2 linked regions of the Oceanicoccus sp. KOV_DT_Chl genome follow. The protein of the gene in region 1 interacts with the protein of each later gene in a pairwise test. Links are inferred from orthologs where the notes say so. Each region holds a gene or a part of one and is shown on either strand. Other genes may lie near its edges.

Evidence for each region.
Region 2: the proteins of recR (region 1) and recO interact in binary tests that used the Escherichia coli proteins (3 or more experiments, as listed by UniProt). The link is inferred for Oceanicoccus sp. KOV_DT_Chl from one-to-one orthologs.

What each region holds. Positions count from the first base shown.
Region 1 is NZ_FQLF01000001.1:755,070-764,990, forward strand. Bases 596-3,474 are described here. They hold recR (recombination mediator RecR), read left to right. Parts: upstream 596-1,674; coding sequence 1,675-2,274; downstream 2,275-3,474. Other genes in these bases: dnaX (DNA polymerase III subunit gamma/tau), read left to right, coding at 596-1,262; UNITIG_RS03485 (YbaB/EbfC family nucleoid-associated protein), read left to right, coding at 1,296-1,613; UNITIG_RS24895 (ribonuclease D), read left to right, coding at 2,277-2,651; UNITIG_RS24900 (hypothetical protein), read left to right, coding at 2,636-2,911; UNITIG_RS24005 (HRDC domain-containing protein), read left to right, coding at 2,926-3,423. Also shown: more of dnaX, read left to right, coding at 1-595; more of UNITIG_RS03500, read left to right, coding at 3,475-3,748; UNITIG_RS03505 (YcgN family cysteine cluster protein), read left to right, coding at 3,751-4,191; UNITIG_RS03510 (GNAT family N-acetyltransferase/peptidase C39 family protein), read right to left, coding at 4,327-5,457; UNITIG_RS03515 (DUF2817 domain-containing protein), read right to left, coding at 5,448-6,554; UNITIG_RS03520 (RimK family protein), read right to left, coding at 6,556-8,016; UNITIG_RS03525 (dicarboxylate/amino acid:cation symporter), read left to right, coding at 8,413-9,672; UNITIG_RS03530 (hypothetical protein), read left to right, coding at 9,816-9,921. UniProt on the Escherichia coli protein: May play a role in DNA repair. It seems to be involved in an RecBC-independent recombinational process of DNA repair. It may act with RecF and RecO.
Region 2 is NZ_FQLF01000004.1:1,539-10,675, reverse strand. The notes cover bases 1-2,988. They hold recO (DNA repair protein RecO), read right to left. Parts: upstream 1,856-2,988; coding sequence 1,145-1,855; downstream 1-1,144. Other genes in these bases: rnc (ribonuclease III), read right to left, coding at 2,830-2,988; era (GTPase Era), read right to left, coding at 1,897-2,796; cysM (cysteine synthase CysM), read right to left, coding at 91-1,008; relA (GTP diphosphokinase), read right to left, coding at 1-51. Also shown: more of rnc, read right to left, coding at 2,989-3,513; UNITIG_RS15490 (DUF4845 domain-containing protein), read right to left, coding at 3,531-3,914; lepB (signal peptidase I), read right to left, coding at 3,993-4,856; UNITIG_RS15475 (SoxR reducing system RseC family protein), read right to left, coding at 7,009-7,491; UNITIG_RS15470 (MucB/RseB C-terminal domain-containing protein), read right to left, coding at 7,537-8,565; UNITIG_RS15465 (hypothetical protein), read right to left, coding at 8,583-8,912; UNITIG_RS15460 (sigma-E factor negative regulatory protein), read right to left, coding at 8,909-9,137. UniProt on the Escherichia coli protein: Involved in DNA repair and RecF pathway recombination.

The sequences.
Region 1 (9,921 bases):
TGAGCCCCGAACGCATTGTCGGCCATTTGCAATATGTGCTTGAACAGGAAATGGTTGGTTTTGATGACCCGGCTTTATGGCTATTAGGCCGTGCTGCCGATGGCAGTATGCGTGATGCCATGAGCTTGGCTGATCAGGCTATCTCCTTTGGTTCCGGTAAATTGCAGGAGGCCGATGTTCGCAATATGCTTGGCAGCATCGACCAAACAGCGGTATACGATATTCTCGAAGCGCTGGCGTCACTGGATGGTGCGCAAATACTTGCGGCCGTGGCGCGCTTGTCAGAACATGCGCCGGATTACGGTTCGGCGCTGGAAGAGTTGTTGACTTTGTTGCATAGAGTTGCGATTGCGCAAGCGGTACCGGATGCAACGGACAACAGCTTTGGTGACCGTGAGCAGGTGATGCAGTTAGCAGCGCGATTGGCGGCAGAAGATGTACAGTTATTTTATCAATTGGGAATAAATGGCCGGCGTGATTTACCGCTGGCACCGGATCCGCGTAGTGGATTTGAAATGGTGTTGCTACGGATGCTGGCGTTTAAGCCGGCGGGTATTCCTGAGCTGCCACAAGTAAGCATTCAAAACAGTGATCTCAGTCAGCCCCCGGTGTCTTCGGAGGCGCCGCAACCTACAAAAAAGTCTGAAGCGCCGCTACCGCCTGCGGCCATTACTCCAGCTGTTGTAGAAGCTGAACCTGAGTCGGTAGTGCCCGCAGCTGCACCCGCACCGGCGATAGCCACAGTGGCGGCAGTTACAGAAACTGTTGTAGCGGCTAAGCCTGCTAGAGCTGAGTTGCAAGTTGCTGTTGAAGTACCAGCGGCAATCGCGATTGCTCAGCAGCCTAAGTCCGATTTACCCGAGTCAATATCACTACAAAACCTGACCCCGGAGAACTGGAGTCATGCCTTCGAGCAATTAGGTTTTGGTGGCGTAGTTGGCAATATCGCCTCCCACTGTGTGTTGCAAAAAATTGACGGCGATCATGTGCATCTTTTATTGGATGAAAATAACGCGACACTCTTCAATGAAAGCTACAGTAATCGCATAGAGTCGCATTTAGCGGTGACATTGAATGCGCCGATTAAATTGACTATCACCGTGGGTGTGGTGGCAGTAGAAACACCTTCAATTTTAAAGGAGCGGCTGAAAGCGGAGCGTAGACAGCAAGCTTTAGTCAGTTTACAAAATGATCCCAATATACAAGTATTAATTAATCAATTTGGTGCAGAGTTAGATGAGCAGTCGGTAGAACCGATTTAAAACGGAACTCAAGCGTGGAGCCAAGAGGTATGTATGAACATTAATGATTTAATGAAGCAAGCGCAGCAGATGCAAGAGAAAATGCAGCAGGCACAGGAAGACCTGGCAGGAAAAGAAGTGCAGGGAGAGGCTGGTGCCGGCCTTGTTAAAATTGTGATGAATGGCCGTCATGATGTTCGTCGTGTCAGTATTGATGACAGCTTGTTAACGGAAGATAAAGAAGTACTGGAAGACTTGTTGGCCGCTGCGGTTAATGATGCGGTGCGTAAAGTTGAAGCCACTAATCGCGATGCCATGTCCGGGCTGGCGGGCGGTATGGATTTATCAGGATTTAAAATGCCCTTTAGTTAAGTCTTTTTTATAATAGTCAGCAAATTATGTTTTATAAAATCAACCAAAGAACAGAAGTCCTATGGCATTTAGCCCCTTAATAGACCAGTTAGTTGACGCGCTTCGCTGTTTGCCCGGAGTAGGCCCAAAATCTGCTCAGCGCATGGCCTTTCATTTATTAGAGCGAGACCGTGAGGGCGGTTTTAAATTAGCGAAAAAATTAGAGCAATCGATGACCGGTGTCACCCGTTGTGAAAATTGTCGCACCTTAACCGAGCAATTGCGCTGTTCTTTGTGTGAAGACCCCAAGCGCGATCAATCTACAATCTGTGTAGTTGAAACCCCGGCTGATGTTTTTGCCTTTGAGCAGTCCGGCATTTATCGCGGTTTATATTTTGTATTAATGGGGCATTTATCACCAATAGATGGTATTGGCCCCGCCGAGATCGGAGTCAGTGATTTGTTGCTGCGCCTTCGTCAGGAAAAAATTGACGAAGTTATCCTGGCCACCAACCCAACCGTAGAAGGCGAGGCCACTGCTTTTTATATCACAGAGCAAGTCAAAGCCTTAAATATTAAAGTGTCACGTATTGCTCACGGAGTACCGCTGGGTGGTGAATTGGAATATGTGGATGCCGGTACACTGGCCCATGCCCTAGCCGGCCGTAGGGTCGTGGATTAATAATGACGGATATCAGCCAGCACCAAATTGAACACCCGGTTTATATTGATAACAACACAGATTTGGCACGTTTTTGTCAACAGTGGGCCAAGGCACCAGTGTTGGCACTGGATACAGAATTTATTCGTACCGATACGTTTTATCCCATTGGTGCTTTGGTGCAGGTTTCAGATGGCACTGGCTGTTTTTTAATTGACCCATTATCGATTGATGATTTCAGCCCCTTTAGCGCGCTGTTAGAAAATAAAGACATTACTAAAGTGCTGCATTCCTGTAGTGAAGATTTAGAAGTGTTTGATCGCTTGTTCGGTGTTATTCCTAATCCACTGGTCGATACTCAAATTGCCGCAGGTCTGGATGGATGGGGTTTAGTTTAGGCTATCAGCGGATGACGGAAGCGTTGCTGCAAATTCATGTGCCTAAAGGCGAGACCCGCTCCAATTGGTTACAACGACCACTAACGGCTTCACAGATTCATTATGCTGCCTTGGATGTAGCGTATTTACCGACGATGTATGAAAGGTTGCGGGAGTCCTTAACGGCAAAAGGTCGTTGGACGTGGTTGCAGGAAGAATGCGCAACCGTGTTGCAGAAATTTTCTGCAGTGGATAACAGTGAAGATTATTATAAAAAGTAAAAGCGGTGTGGAAGTTGTCGTCATCACAGCTTGCGGTGTTGCAAGCGGTCACCACATGGCGCGAGGGGCAGGCAAGGGCGCGCGATAAACCGCGGGGGCGGATATTAAAAGATAGCAGCTGCTACGATATTGCTCGCGTGCAACCTGGCGATCTTAAAAGTTTATCGCGGATCAGTGATATTAGCTCAAAGACACTGCACCGATCTGCCGATGAATTATTGCAGATTATTAAGCAAACACAGGCCTTGGATGAGAATGATCTACCAGCGACGTTGCCCAAACCCTTACCCCCTGAAACGGGCTCTATACTAAAACGATTAAAAAATCATGTGCAGGCAAGGGCTGAACATTTGCAAGTGGCTGAAGAATTATTGGCAAAAAAACGGGATTACGAAGCTCTGTTGCGTTCGGGTGTTGACGATGGGCGCTATCATTTACCGGAAACATTGTGTGGTTGGCGTAAGGCTGTAGTGGGTGATGATTTGCTCAGTTTGCTACAGCGAGAAGCTTAATCGTTCACCCTTGGTTACGTTTGAAAAAAACGTCGAGAACAGCATGAAAAAGATTTGTACCATTTACCGCAGCCCCAAAAAAGAAGGTATGTATCTCTACGTCGATAAAAAAGAAGACTTGGAGCGTGTTCCCGCCGTATTATTAAAAAAATTTGGTAAGCCGGAATTGGCCATGACGTTGGTAATAGAGCCCACCCGTAAATTGGCCAGGGTGGATGTTACCAAGGTGTTAGCGGGCTTGGACGCAGAAGGCTACTTCCTGCAAATGCCACCCCAGGCCGACGCCAGCATGCGAGCCATCCACGAAAAAAACAGTAAAATGTAACCATGGCTAAACGTGTATTCTGGGAGCAAAAGACTCTGGCAGAAATGTCTTCTGAAGAATGGGAGTCTTTATGTGACGGCTGCGCAAAATGTTGTCTGCATAAATTAGAAGACGAAGATACCGGCGACGTATATTACACCAAGGTAGTCTGTCGCTATATGGATGATAACTGCCGCTGCACCGAGTATCAGCGCCGTAATGAGTTGGTCCCCAACTGTGTTTGGCTACGGCCAGAGGATGTTGCAGAGTTTCATTGGCTGCCATCTACTTGCGCATATCGTTTAGTTGCAGAAAAAAAGCCATTGCCCGATTGGCATCCGTTAATTTCGGGTGCTCCTGAAACGGTGCATCAGACGGGTGTGTCGATTAAGGGGCGTGCGTTGAGCGAGGAGTATGTACATCCTGACGGCTATGAGGAACATATTATTCACTGGGTGGAATGATATCTTTTTTGTGATGTGTTAGCGCAGTGTTTTAAAAAAGTCTCAACAGCAAATTCCTCCCGTCCCGTTTTATTGTCATTCCAGGTAGTCTGTTAACACCCCAATTACACATTAAATACTGTGGTCGTAGATACATTAGTTAACTTCCAGAGGTTTTATTGCCAAAGCCGTTCTCAAGCGGCTACTCCCAAAAGCTGACATTTTGTCAAAGTCGGCACGGGCTATAGGCAAGTACTGGCAATCAATCGGTAACAGATTTTTTTCTGAAGGGTCCGGGTCGTGGACATATAGGCAGCGGTCATCGATACCGGTTACTGTAACCCAGTGCGGCGTTTTTTTACCGTCGAGTTGATAGGTGCTGATCAATACCACTACGGCATAGCCTTGTTGCAACCAGTCGGCAATTTGTTGCTGGTTGATGTCGCCATAGTGAATGTTGATAGCTGGATGCGCTTCCGTACGTTGTAGAAATTGTTGATGCACTACATCCAGAATATTTTTCTTGTTGAGTTTACGCACGCCATCAATAAACAACGTGTCATGTGTGTTGAGCCAAACTTCAGTTTCAAAATTATTGTCACCAGCGGCTAGCGCTAAACCAAAAGGGTGACAGCCGCCGTGGCCGGAGGTCATAAAAATACTTGTCGCTTGCCGCCAGATATCCAGTTCCAGCTGTTGATCCATTCGCAATTCTGGTTCGAGGCTGGCCATGGCCATCATCAGTGCAGCTGGGCCACAAGTGAAGTTGGTGGTTTGACAATACCATGGCGTCTGTAATTGCAGGGTTTCCTGTTGTACCTGGGCAATAATTTTTTGCATGCGCAGGGCATCGCTGTGATCTTCATAGTAATCACTAAACTCGCCAAAAATTCGATAGCCATTATTTTGGTAGAGGGCGATGGCCGTCTCATTATGCTTGGCAACTTCCAGTCGTAAAAATAATCGTCCTTGTTCAGCGGCGGCTTTTTCCAATGCTGATAATAATTGTCGGGCAACGCCTTGCCCGCGTGCTTCGGGTAAGCTCGCTAGCGAGTACAATCGCGCCAACCGGGTTCCTTGATGGCACCAAACCAGCCCATAACCCAGTATTTTTTGATGCTGCTGGGCTACCAATAAAATGCCATGCTCGGCTTTAATCCAGTGTCGAAAGCTGCGACGAGTGAGCCTGTCGCTGTCAAAGCAGCGATCTTCAATTGCCAATAGTGCATCTACATCGCTCAGTTCTGCTTCGCGAATATCAAGTTCGATGGGGGCGGCTAACGCCATACATTGCTATCCAATAAATAATGAAATAATTGCCAGCCACGCATTAGCACTGACTGTTGCCATAAATGATCTTGCGGGCAGAAATGTTCGACCATCCGTTGCCTGATACTAGCCTGCTCATTACTACTCACTGAGCCTTCCAATTGCCATTTTCGGCGCCATAAGTCGTGATCATCAAGTAATACTTCAAACAGTGCATCAGTGCCGTAGCTACCGAATTCAAGGGTTAAAAAACAACCGCTATCCTCCATTAGCTGATGCCAGCGGTAATCTAACAGCCCTTGTTTAGGCACTGAAAATGAACCGCCCTCAGCGGTTACGGCGACTGACTGTCCCAATAATTGCCTGGCGAAATGATTGCCGTTGCTACCACTGGGGTGGTCGGATATCAGCTCGCCATAACCCCAGGGGCCGAGACCGGTATGTAAATCCATGACCAGTAATTCTCGACCTGCTAACGACCACTGTGCAATTAATTCATTAATGACTGTTTGCGCGTGCGCCGGGCTTTGGCCGCCATAAAAAGGTGCCCAGTTAATATGATACTGACCACCGCTTAATACTTTATCGAAATAGCTTTGTCCCCATTGCTGTTGTAACTGTTGCAATTGCTGGCGTCGAGAAATGCTGTCCAGCTGCATACAGGCTAACACGTGTTCATAGTCAGGATGGGGGATAGCTGTCTGGTTGAAATCAATAAAATTGCGATTGAGATCAATACCCTGATGATCGCAGCGACGCGCTTGATCCATGCCCCAGGGGTTTAACGCGTGCAACATGACGACGGCTTTGTCTTCCGCTAACCGGGTACCTTGAGCTGCCAGCTCAGCCAGAAAAAAACGTTGCAAGGCGCTACCACAATAGCCTTCGACACCGTGGGTACCACTTATTATAACCAGTACTTTATTGGCTGAAGGGTTGCCAAAATAAATTGCGTCGCTGCTCCAGCTACTGGTCTCTCCAGGAAGCGTTAAATTCCATTGTAGCTGTTGATGTGGCAAATGCTGATTGTCACAACGGCGTAAAAAATCTGTCCGACAGGCGTGGTAATCTTGCAGAAACCACGCTGCTGGTTGGCTTAATGTGTTTGCCTGCATACTAGCGGCCTCTGGACTCCAGTCGGCGCAAAAATTCAGACATAATTTGCATATACAATTCTTCGCCCAGATATTTATCCTCTACCCCGCAGTCAATACTGGGGTTGTCATTGACTTCCAATACATAGGCCTTGCCATCAGTTTCTTTGATATCGATGCCATACAGACCATTGCCAACAACGGCTGCAGATTTCAGCGCTGCATTCAATACTGCTTTGGGAACTTCAAACGTGGGCAGGGTATCGAAACCGCCAGAGAAGAAGCGCTTGGAGTCATGGTTGTAAATTTGCCAGTGGTTACGCGCCATATAGTAACGGCAGGCATAAATCGCCCGGCCATTAAGTACTCCCACTCGCCAATCGTAATCAGTGCGCAAGAATTCCTGTGCCAGTACTAGCGCCGAGTCTTTTAACAGGTCCTGTAGAGTCTGAAATAACACTTCGCGGTTTTCCGCTTTATAAACACCGCGTGAAAAAGAGCCTTCAGGCATTTTAAGCACGACAGGATAGCCTAATTGTTGTTCCAGAGTATCAAGGGTGGCGTCACTACTATCGTTAATAAACAACGTCGTCAGGCTGGGTACCTTTTGATAGTTAAAAGCGTCGTGTAAAAACACTTTATTACAACAGCGTAAAATGGAATCCGGGTCATCAAGTACCACGAGCCCATTGGCTTCAGCTTCTGATGCCAAACGATAAGTATGGTGGTCAATTGCTGTAGTTTCACGAATAAACAGCGCGTCGAATTGATTGATATGCAGTAAATCGGCAGCAGTAACAGTCTGTACCCGTATTCCTAATTTTTCTCCCGCTTTAATGAAACGTGCAATAGCCAATTTGTCACTGGGTGGTACGGCTTCTTCGGGGTTAACTAACAGTGCCATGTCCCAGCGATATTGCTTGCTGGCACTGCTTTTTTGCCACTGTAATTGGGAATATTTTTGTAGCACCTCCAAACAGAAGGCCTGCTCTTGTTGGCTTAATTCTGGCAGTGAACAGCGCTCCAAATTAACAGCAACACCGGAAGCGGCAGCTACAAAACTGATTTTTAACAGGGGTGCAGGATATTGTTGGAACACCCGGTTAGCCAGTTTTTTATAGCGGCTATCAATAACTTCACCCATGCACATGATATGGCTAACGGTTGCTATTTCCGTGTTGTCAGTTTCTACCAGTAACTCTTTACCTTTAAGCCACAGGCCATCACCTTTATTGGCAAAGGTGCGCAAAGCATTAATAGTTTTAATACTGGGAAGTGCTTGATGATGGCGGGCTTCTGCCAGTAGTGAACAATAATACCCCTGGCTTAAATAGCGTTCGGTATTGCACAGGTTAATGACACGAATCTTTGGCTCATTGAGTTTCGGGTAGTCACGCAGATAAGTTTCAAAGCTAATCGCGTTTAACGATGCTTGTTCAAGCGAGATGGTTTCGTCATCCACTACAAAAAGTGTCTTATACATTCGTAGATCCAGTAGAGTGGAGTGATGCTTGGCACATCAATAGCGAACTGACGGTTGGGCACCCCAAGGCACTCGGGGTTAAAAAAATAGCTATTTACAGCAAAGATCAGGGTAGGGCAAGTATTATTAATAGCAAGCAAGGAAAAGTTATTTAATGATTCAAGTGCTGGTATTGGTCTGCGTATGAACTCGCATATCTTTGTCATAGATCAAGCTATTGCATCACCGCTGGCTTGGTCGGGAATGTTAAGATCAAGAGGTAGTTTTTGATCATCTGATAAGGAATAACCTGCCACTAAAGCAAGGTGCCTGTATGTCTAGTAATGCTCGTTTTTACCTCCCCCATTGCACCATTTAACTGATCGGTTAGAGCGGTGGGTTAAAGGGCGCTTATGGTTGCAAGTCCTGATTGCTTTGGCACTGGGGATTGCATTGGGTTTCTTACTAGGGCCTGAACTGGGTTTGGTGGATAAGAAAACGGTCCGAATTATTACTGCCTGGCTGGCGCTGCCAGGGCAAGTATTTTTGGCGTTAATACAGATGATCGTCGTGCCGCTGGTAATCGCTTCTGTGGTACGCGGTTTAGCTGCGAACAGCGATCCCCAGGCATTGAAAAAAATTGGCTTGTTGGCACTGGCTTTTATTATGTTCACCACCATTGTTGGTACTGTGGCCGGTATTGGTTTAGGCCAGATTATTCAACCGGGCCAGCACATAAATAGTGCTGCTTTGGATGATAGTATGATGAGTGCTAGCGTATCTACGCAGACTGCTGGAGGTTTTCCGGCAGCAGAGGATATGCCTGAAAAAGTTATTTCGTTGTTCCCGAAAAACCCTATTGCCTCGATGGTATCCGGTGAGATGTTGCAGGTTATTTTATTTGCCTCTATTTTAGGGTTTGCCTTGATTTCCATCCCGGCAAAACAGGCACAGCCATTGTTCGATCTATTGGGAGCATTGCAGGAAGTCAGTATGCGAGTGGTGTCCTGGGCAATGTATTTAGCGCCATTGGCGGTATTTGGGTTGATTAGTAGACTGGTGGCCAATTTAGGCATTGATGTGCTGACCGGCATGTTGATGTATGTGTTTACTGTGGTTAGTGGCTTATTGCTGTTAGCAATATTGTATGTGGTGATAATTAAAATGGTAGGGGTGGTGAGTCTTCGCTATTTTTTTGCCCATATCAAAGAGTTGCTATTGCTCGCATTCTCGACCAGTAGCTCAGCGGCGGTGATGCCGCTGACGTTGAAAGTCACTGAAGAAAATTTGCAAGTAAGAGCAGGTGTGGCCAGATTTTTAGTCCCGTTGGGTGCAACTATTAATATGACCGGCACTGCGCTTTATCAAGGCGTTGCTACAGTATTTTTAGCGCAGGTTTTTCAAGTAGAGTTGACTTTTAGCAGTTATGTTTTTGTCGTGACTATGGCCATTGCCGCATCTATTGGCTCTCCTGCTACACCGGGTGCCGGTATTGTTATTTTGAGTATGGTACTGGAAGGGGTTGGCATTCCAGCGGCAGGGATTGCTTTGTTACTTGGGGTGGATCGTATTTTGGATATGTGTCGTACTGCCATTAATGTATTGGGTGACGTGGTCATGTGCTGCGTGGTAGAAAAGTTATTACCTAAAGATTCCGCGATCGAGGATTCTAACTAGCCGTATAATAGTCTGTGTATTCTTGTTGGCCTTTTGATAGTCCATGCTGTGGTCTTTTTTATCCATAGCGCATCGTGATACTATTTAGCTGCTGCGTTTCAGTAGCGACCCCATCAGTATTTTTAAAGAGGCAGTGTCCAATAATGGAAACAGGCAGTGAATATTATTATGCATGGATTATTTATCTATTAGCAGTCGCTGCTGCTCAATTATTACTTTGGAAAATTCTTTCCGGAATAAAGAATCGAG
Region 2 (9,137 bases), on another replicon or contig:
ATTGACTGAACCATCATCATTTTCCGGATGTTCTTCGCGGACTTTTACCATCGTTATTATATTAATCCTTTTGGTAATGAATAGAAGACGCTAACCATCACCACTAACGTCCGTTAGTGCCGAGTCAAATACCCCCGTCGATAAGTAACGATCACCTCGATCGCAAATAATCGCAACTATCACCGCATTTTCAACCTCGGCTGATAACTGCAATGCTCCCGCAACTGCACCACCAGAAGACACACCACAAAATATGCCCTCTTCTGCAGCTAAACGTTTCATCGTTTGCTCAGCCAACTGCTGATCGATATCGATCACCCGGTCTACTCGTGTACTATCAAAAATACTCGGTAGATATTGTTCTGGCCAACGCCGAATACCCGGAATACTGGAGCCATCTTCTGGCTGCAAACCAATAATTTCAATAGCTGGATTTTGTTCTTTTAGATAGCGCGAAACCCCCATAATGGTACCGGTGGTACCCATAGAACTCACGAAATGAGTAATTCGCTGTTGCGATTGTTGCCAAATCTCTGGCCCTGTCGTTTCATAATGGGCTATGGGATTATCGGCATTTGCAAACTGATCCAGCACAATCCCTTTGCCTTCTGCTTGCATCGCCAGAGCCAAGTCTCTGGCCCCCTCCATACCTTGTTGCTGGGTGACTTCAATCAGCTGCGCACCATAAGCAGCCATTGCCAGCTTACGCTCTGTACTCATATGATTGGGCATAATCAGCAGCATTTTATAACCTTTAATCGCCGCGGCCATTGCCAGTGCTATACCGGTGTTACCACTGGTCGCTTCTATTAACGTATCGCCAGGTTTAATGTCACCACGCATTTCTGCACGGTTGATCATACTCAGCGCAGGCCGATCTTTAACAGATCCCGCAGGGTTATTGCCCTCAAGCTTTAGCAAGATGGTATTGGTGGAATCTCCTATCATTCGCTGTAAGCGAACTAGCGGGGTAGAACCTACATAATCTTCGATGGTTGGAAAGACCATAACAACTTAAAACCTATTACATTCAGTGTGAATTATTAAATATCGACGATGATACACTGGCAATTTGCAATGAACCAGCAAGCCCACTCAGGCAACTTATAATTCCACCTTTTATGACTACAATTAGTTCGCAGATCTAGCGAAATAGTTCCCGGCTTTTTAACGGTTTATCACCTAAATAGACTTTTAATAACTGCCGACAAAGCTGTTTCGCGATGCGGCGATTGTGTTCATCAAACTGACCACAAGCAATGCCCAATAAATCCTTCCCCAGATAAACTGTGCCTGGAACTTGCTGGGCTTCGCCGGCAGGCACGCGTACCAGCCCCTGACCAACTAATAGTTGATAATGGTCAACTGGATCAAGCTGCTGGCCGGATTCCGCATCAACGGTCAAATCCAGGCCGTAACCCATCTCCTCTAATAAACGAAATTCAAAGCGGCGTAAAATTAGATCGATAGCTTCATCTCGCTGCAAACTTTTTAGCGCCCACTCATAGAGCGTATAAATCTCACTATGCACGTCATAGGACTGCAATAAACGCGACAGTAATTCATTAATATAAAAACCACTATATAAACGCTCTGCATGCAAGGGCATAGACGCCCCTCGGCACTCAAGTGCAGTAATGGTTTTTAAATCGGTTTTACCGGTCCAGCTAATTATTAGTGGAATAAAAGGTTGAGTTGCAGCACGTTTTTGCTTGGCTGTTTTGGAACTGGAGCGAACACCTTTGACCACACCGCTAATACGGCCAAAATCAGCGGTAAGAAAATCAACAATTAAGCTACTGTCGCGAAAGTTGCGCGTATGGAGAATATAAGCGGGCTGAGCATCGACGCGCATAAACTCAGCACCGATCAGTCAAATAATCACTGGAGAGAAAATTATTCATCATAACCTAAACTACGTAGTGCACGCTCATCGTCAGACCAACCAGACTTCACTTTCACCCATAATTTAAGCATAACTTTACGTTCAAACATGTTTTCCATTTCCAGCCTCGCCTCTTGGCCAATTAAACGCAATCGACTACCTTTATCACCAATCACAATGCGTTTTTGCCCTTCACGCTCGACCAGAATTAACGCGTGGATATGTAAGCTTTTACCACTGTCTTTAAAATCTTCGATTTCAACCGTCATGGCATAGGGCAACTCTGCACCCAACTGTCGCATGATTTTCTCCCGCACCAACTCCGCCGCCATAAAACGCTGACTACGATCAGTGATTTGATCTTCAGGAAATAGATGGATCGATTCAGGTAAAAAATTATGAATCGCTTGCTCTAAAGGCTCCAGATTTGAACCGTTCAATGCAGAGACTGGAATGAGTTCTGCAAAATTCATTTTTTGGTTACAGGATTCTACAAAAGGCAGTAACATCGATTTATCTTTAATTTGATCGACTTTATTAATCACCAATATCACCGGACAATCCGCGTGCTTCACTTGACCTAACACCCATTCATCGGCGTCAGTCCACTGCCCACGTTCGACTACAAACACCACCACATCCACATCATTAATGGTTGAGCTGGCAGCGCGATTCATATAGCGGTTAATAGCCTTATCCGCATCTCCGCCCTGATGAATACCAGGCGTGTCGACAAATATTGTTTGACAGTCACCCTCGGTTTTAATCCCCATCACCCGGTGACGGGTAGTCTGCGGCTTGCGCGAGGTAATGCTGATTTTCTGGCCGAGAATATGATTCAGCAATGTGGATTTACCCACATTGGGGCGACCAACAATAGCAACGTAACCACAACGGGGTTGTTCTGTCATAAGTATGTCTTTTAGTTAAAATTAATCGAACGATTATAGCTGCAAGAAATCCAATGCGGCCTGCGCAGCAACCTGTTCGGCAACTTTGCGGCTTGAACCCGAGCCGGTGAAACTCTGCTGCAAATGCTCCACTTGGCATTCTACGTCAAACAGCTGCTGGTGATCACTACCCGTGGTAGCGCGTAATAAATACTTGGGTAATCCGCGGCCTTTTGATTGCAGCCATTCCTGCAATAAAGATTTTGCATCTCGATTGGATTGCTGCGGAGAAATAGCCAGTAGTCGTGACTGATACCATGTCAATACATGTTGCCGACAGCTATCCATACCACCATCAAGAAATATCGCACCAATTAAAGCCTCAACCGCATCAGCCAAAATTGACTCACGGCGATGGCCGCCACTTTTCAATTCGCCCGGACCTAAATTAAGGTAATCACCCAGCTCGAATTCTATGGCAATCTCAGCTAGTGTGGCACCTTTGACTAACTGCGCCCGCATCTGACTTAGTTCACCTTCACGACAGTCAGGAAACTTGTAAAACAGCGCTTCAGCCATAAGAAAGTTAACAATAGAGTCACCCAAAAACTCTAACCGCTCATTGTTGTTGGCGCCAATACTGCGGTGACTTAACGCCAATTCAACGAGGGATATATCATTAAACTGATAGCCTAATCGCCTCACTAACGTACGTATTTTAGTTGGATTCAGTGACACTCGTTTAGGCCAGCTTACTATCTTTTGTCAGCTTTGAATTCGAATAGTAAATCATCAAACTTTACTACTACATCAATGTTATACATCATCGGTAAACGCTGCTCATACCTAGCATCAATCTTGATAATACCTTTATCGTTCTTAATACCGATATCTCTGGCATTCACCCCTTCAATCATATTGATTTCAAAAAACTTTCCAATTTTTGACTTCATGGCCCCGGTGCTCATGCCTTTAAATTCGTCCTTATCAATGGCCGACTGAATCGAGCTACGAACCGTAGCGCCTTCAATATAAACCGGGATCAATTTAATGGCCACAGTAGCGGCAAAACCGATAATCAATAGAATAAATAATATGGCCAATAGTGATAGGCCGGTTTGACGATGGGGAGTATGCATTGTAGTGGTTGCTCCTGTTGCTGGCTTTGCACCAAGTTTAGTGCCAATCCGCATAATTGTCCTGTAATTATACGGACACTATTGTATTAAACCGTCACGACTAAAGCTGGGTAGCTGCCCAAACGACGGCCAGTGCATCCAGATAGCAAACGCTTTACCTACAATGCGCTGCTCAGGCACCTGGCCCCAAACACGACTATCACTGCTGTTATCGCGATTATCACCCATCATCCAGTAATGACCTGGCTTTACTGTAATAGAGAAGTCATCCTTGCGCAGCACGCGCTTATTTTTATGGGCCAAATGCTCAGCGCCTAACAGATTCTCAGAAAATAGTTCAACCTGCGGATTAATTGGTGGTAGCTCTGCTAAAAAAGTTTGCGTAACCGGCTTCCCGTTCACAGTCAACATTTTATCTTTATAGGTAACTTGATCGCCAGGCAAACCTATGACGCGCTTAATAAAATAAATATCTTTATGCGGAGGGAAAAACACCATCACATCGCCGCGCTGCGGCTCCCCCAACTCAACCACCTTAGTTCCCAGCACAGGTAAACGCAGGCCATAAGTAAATTTATTAACCAGAATATAATCACCTACCTGAAGAGTAGGCACCATCGATGCAGAAGGTATTTGAAAGGGCTCAACAATAAATGAGCGCAGTACCAATACTATGGCCAACACTGGGAAGAATGAGCGCGCATACTCGCCAACGATCAGATCCTGCTTGAGATAACTTTCCAGAGAGTCACGTTGCTCCTGAGTATATTTACCCAAGTACTCCACCAACGCCTTAGAACTGGCAAAAGCATTACGGCCTTTGCGAAACAACAGATTATCCAAACCGGTAATAACACCGGACAACAGCGTCAGTATCACTAATACAAACGCAAAATCGCCATCTTTCACTAAAATAACCGCAGCCGCCCAACCCAACCACATAAATGAGACTAAATAAAACATCCATTGATTGGAAGCCGGCATTGTCTCCAGCTGTAGCTGATCAACGGGCACTGGCTGCCCCTTGGTTACGAGCTTATCTACTTTGTTCTGTAATTCAGGACGAACCAGCTTTTCCTGTAAAAACCAAATGACAATAGAGGCTAGTGCCACTAATAATAAAATTGAATCAACCATAGAACCATTTAAACCTTTAACATTTATTTATTATAGTTAGTTGCTCGAGCTAGCTATCCATTTTCAATACTGCCAGAAATGCACTTTGCGGTATCTCAACACTACCCACTTGTTTCATTCGCTTCTTACCCGCTTTTTGCTTTTCCAGTAATTTTTTCTTGCGTGAGGCATCGCCGCCATAACATTTTGCAGTCACATTTTTGCGTAACGCTTTGACTGTTTGCCTTGCTACTATCTGACCACCAATCGCCGCCTGAATAGCGACATCGAACATCTGTCGGTGAATTAATTCTTTCATTTTTTCGGTCAGCGAACGCCCTTTGGATTGAGCGTGATCACGATGCACAATCATCGCCAATGCATCAACCCGATCACCATTAATTAATACATCTAAACGAACCAGATTAGCATTTTCAAAACGCTCAAAACTGTAATCCAAGGAAGCATAACCCCGGCTCACTGATTTCAATCTATCAAAGAAATCCATCACCACTTCATTCATGGGAATTTCAAAACGTAACGACACCTGACGGCCAAGGAATTGCATATCTTTTTGCACGCCGCGCTTTTCTATACACAGCGTTAGTACATTGCCGAGATATTCCTGAGGTACAAGAATACTGACCGCTGCAATCGGCTCGCGAATTTCATTAATTTCACCCGCTCCCGGTAAAGCAGAGGGGTTATCCACCATCAAAATATCGCCATTATTTTTTTCAATTTCATAAATGACTGTCGGGGCGGTAGTGATCAAGTCTAAATCATATTCACGCTCAAGACGCTCTTGAATGATTTCCATGTGCAACATACCAAGGAAACCAATACGGAAACCAAACCCTAAGGCATCTGAAGATTCGGGCTCATAAAACAAGGAAGCATCATTCAGGGTCAGCTTGGCCAAGGCGTCACGAAAATCTTCATAATCATCCGAGGATACGGTAAACATACCGGCGTAGACCTGAGGCTTTATAGTCTGAAACCCCGGCAATTGTTTTACATCAGGGGTTTTAGCATGGGTAATGGTATCGCCTACCGGCGCACCATGAATGTCTTTAATACCCGCTACCACAAACCCCACTTCTCCCGCTTTCAGAGAGCCTGTGACCAGTCGCTTGGGGGTAAATATGCCAATGCTTTCGGCGATATGAGCTTTGCCCTGCGACTTCATAATAATCTTGTCGCCTTTTTTGATCTCGCCATTTTTTACTCGAACCAGCGACACCACACCAAGATAATTATCAAACCATGAATCAATAATCAGCGCCTGCAAGTCGGCGGTCACATCACCTTGGGGAGGCGGAATCAGCTCAACCAGCTGCTCAAGCAACTCATCTACACCCATTCCGGATTTCGCACTGACAGGAATCGCATGGGAGGCGTCAAGGCCGATAATTTCTTCTATTTCGTGCTTCACCGTATCGGGGTCAGCCTGCGGTAAATCCATTTTGTTCAATACCGGTAGTACTTCAAGCCCTTGCTCTATCGCTGTATAACAGTTTGCAACTGATTGCGCCTCAACACCCTGCGCAGCATCTACCACTAGCAATGCCCCTTCACAGGCGGCCAGCGAACGTGAAACCTCGTAAGTAAAGTCAACGTGACCAGGGTATCAATGAAATTCAGCATGTAGATGTTGCCATCTTTGGCTTTATATTTCAGCGTGACACTTTGTGCTTTGATGGTGATACCACGCTCGCGCTCGATATCCATGGAATCTAACACCTGCGAGGCCATTTCGCGGGCGGTTAAGCCTCCGCAAATCTGAATAAACCGGTCGGCCAAGGTAGATTTACCGTGGTCAATATGGGCAATGATGGAAAAATTTCGAATTAAAGCTAAATCACTCACTTACAAATACTACCTAATGGGCCAAGCGCGCGATTTTACAGTAAAGCCCCTAGCGGCGCTATCCGCGAAATGCCATAAGTCCAAGGAAAATCGTTAATAAATGAAATACTTAGCTGGGATGAAGCTGTTGGTGAGCATGGTAGCCCGTTGCTGGCGCCAGACCGATTAAAACTGGCTGCATGGTGATATTGTTACGATTAAACTGGGCGTGAATTCTGACCATACCCACACCCATAGCAAAACCGCACAGGGCGCCGATAAAGGCCATAAAATCACCCGGCCACCATTGACCTATTACTGATGCTCCAGCCAACAATGTCACTAAAGGCAATAAATAAACCAATAGCGCTCCACTAACCAACACCTGCTCGGGTACGCTGATTTCGACCTGATCATCAATCGCAAAATCGGTCGCTACACGTTCACCGAGTAGCACACGGATATGGTGGCGCCTGCCATTACCAATTTTATTCATCATGCCGTGGCCGCAGCCCTTTTGCGCAGAGCACGTATTGCAGGTACTCTGACGAATCGTCTCTACCCACAAACAATCATTTTCAATAGCCACTACGCGGCCGTTTTCTCTCATCATGGCAGTTGTTAAATACACCGTTAGCCGTGGAATAAAGCTGAATGGTTATTGTTGAGTAACCAGAGCGACAGAGGTAGCAACCTGCTGCGCCGTCCTGGCAGGAATTTCACCAACAACCGTTACTCTATGAGGATGCCCCGCCAATAGCAAGGTTCTTGAATAGGCGGTAGTAGCACCGCGCTGTGCGCGCCCTTCTTGTTCGCTCTTGCTTGCAACCTCAAAAAAGACTGAAAATACCGTTAAGCCATCAGTAAATGTGGCCATATCAGAGGTTACACCCGCTGCACCGGTAACAGTGGCGGTAAAACCCTTTGGCAACCAATTCACCTGCCAACCTTCCAAAAGTCGTGATTTTGAAGCCTCTACTTCCATGTTAGGGGCCGCATGCTGAGGCTTAAAGCTATGACCAGCATCGGAAAAATACTCGATAGGCTTGGCCACCCCCACCGTTATATCAACATACTGAAAACGCTCCAACACTTGGCCTTTGCTGCCGATAAGTTCAGAACGCAGCATTAAGCCAGTTGCTTCATCCAAAGCGAGCCTATAGCCAAAACGGTGCTGATCTTTAGGGGTAACCAGTATTTGCACCGCGTTACGCCCGGCCACGCGCGTCTCACCAGTTATATCAAACCGATAAAGATCAGCAATACTGGACGCTTGCTTCGTTCCAGCACTTCCAGCCCCGCCTGAATGCTGGTAAAAACGCAGCAAATGATGACCGGTATGAATACAATTAACCTCATGACCCCGGCGGATAATTTCACGCTGATCGCCATCCAAATAATCGAGGCGCTCGTACTCTTCACCAGCTATCACCGCATGGGCCATGCGCAACGACTCCATCCGCTCGCCTTGCTGAAAACTGAGGGTGCCACTGTAATTTAACTCGCGAAAACTATGTGACATTTTGTCTAGCCAACCGACTGCGTTAATGGGCTGCATTGATTGCACATCGGCAGCCACGCTAACTCGAGGCAGCAAGAAACCCAGCACCAAAAACAACAGCACCAGCCGAAGCTGGTGAGTCGTTGATATTGATCGAATAACACTAGATGTAACACAGAAAGACATCAATCCTACCTATTGCCCTATTTCTTGGCTGCTGGCCCCTGAATATCGTAATTACTCAATCGAGCAAATGACGCCATTCCCTGACCATTGTTTAACACTGCGCGCTGGGTATGGCGCAACATCAGCTGATCAAGTCTTTTTTGCATTTCCAGATCAGCATCTGCCGCGACCACATCATTACTAGCAGCAGGGCTGGTTAACAATCCTGCACTAGGCAAACTCTGATTTTGGTATCCCGCGACACTACCTGATGCCTGCAAACTGCCAGTCCCTGACCCCTGTATAGCCACCGGATAAACCCGACTGGCAACGGCAGGCTGATCAGCTGCTGGTACGCCATTATTCAACCCGGGGTAATCGACCCTGAAGTTTGCACACCAATCACCACTGCGGCGGCGACTGAAGCTGCCACGGCAAAACCGGCAACTGGCTGCCACCAGGCTTTGCTGGCCGTTGACGAATGAGCTGGCTGCTCGCTGATCGCCATACTAACCTGCTTTGAAATGTCCATATGCCGAAATTGCCCATGCACATCCTCGCCATGCATAACATCTCTTGCTAAATGATAACGG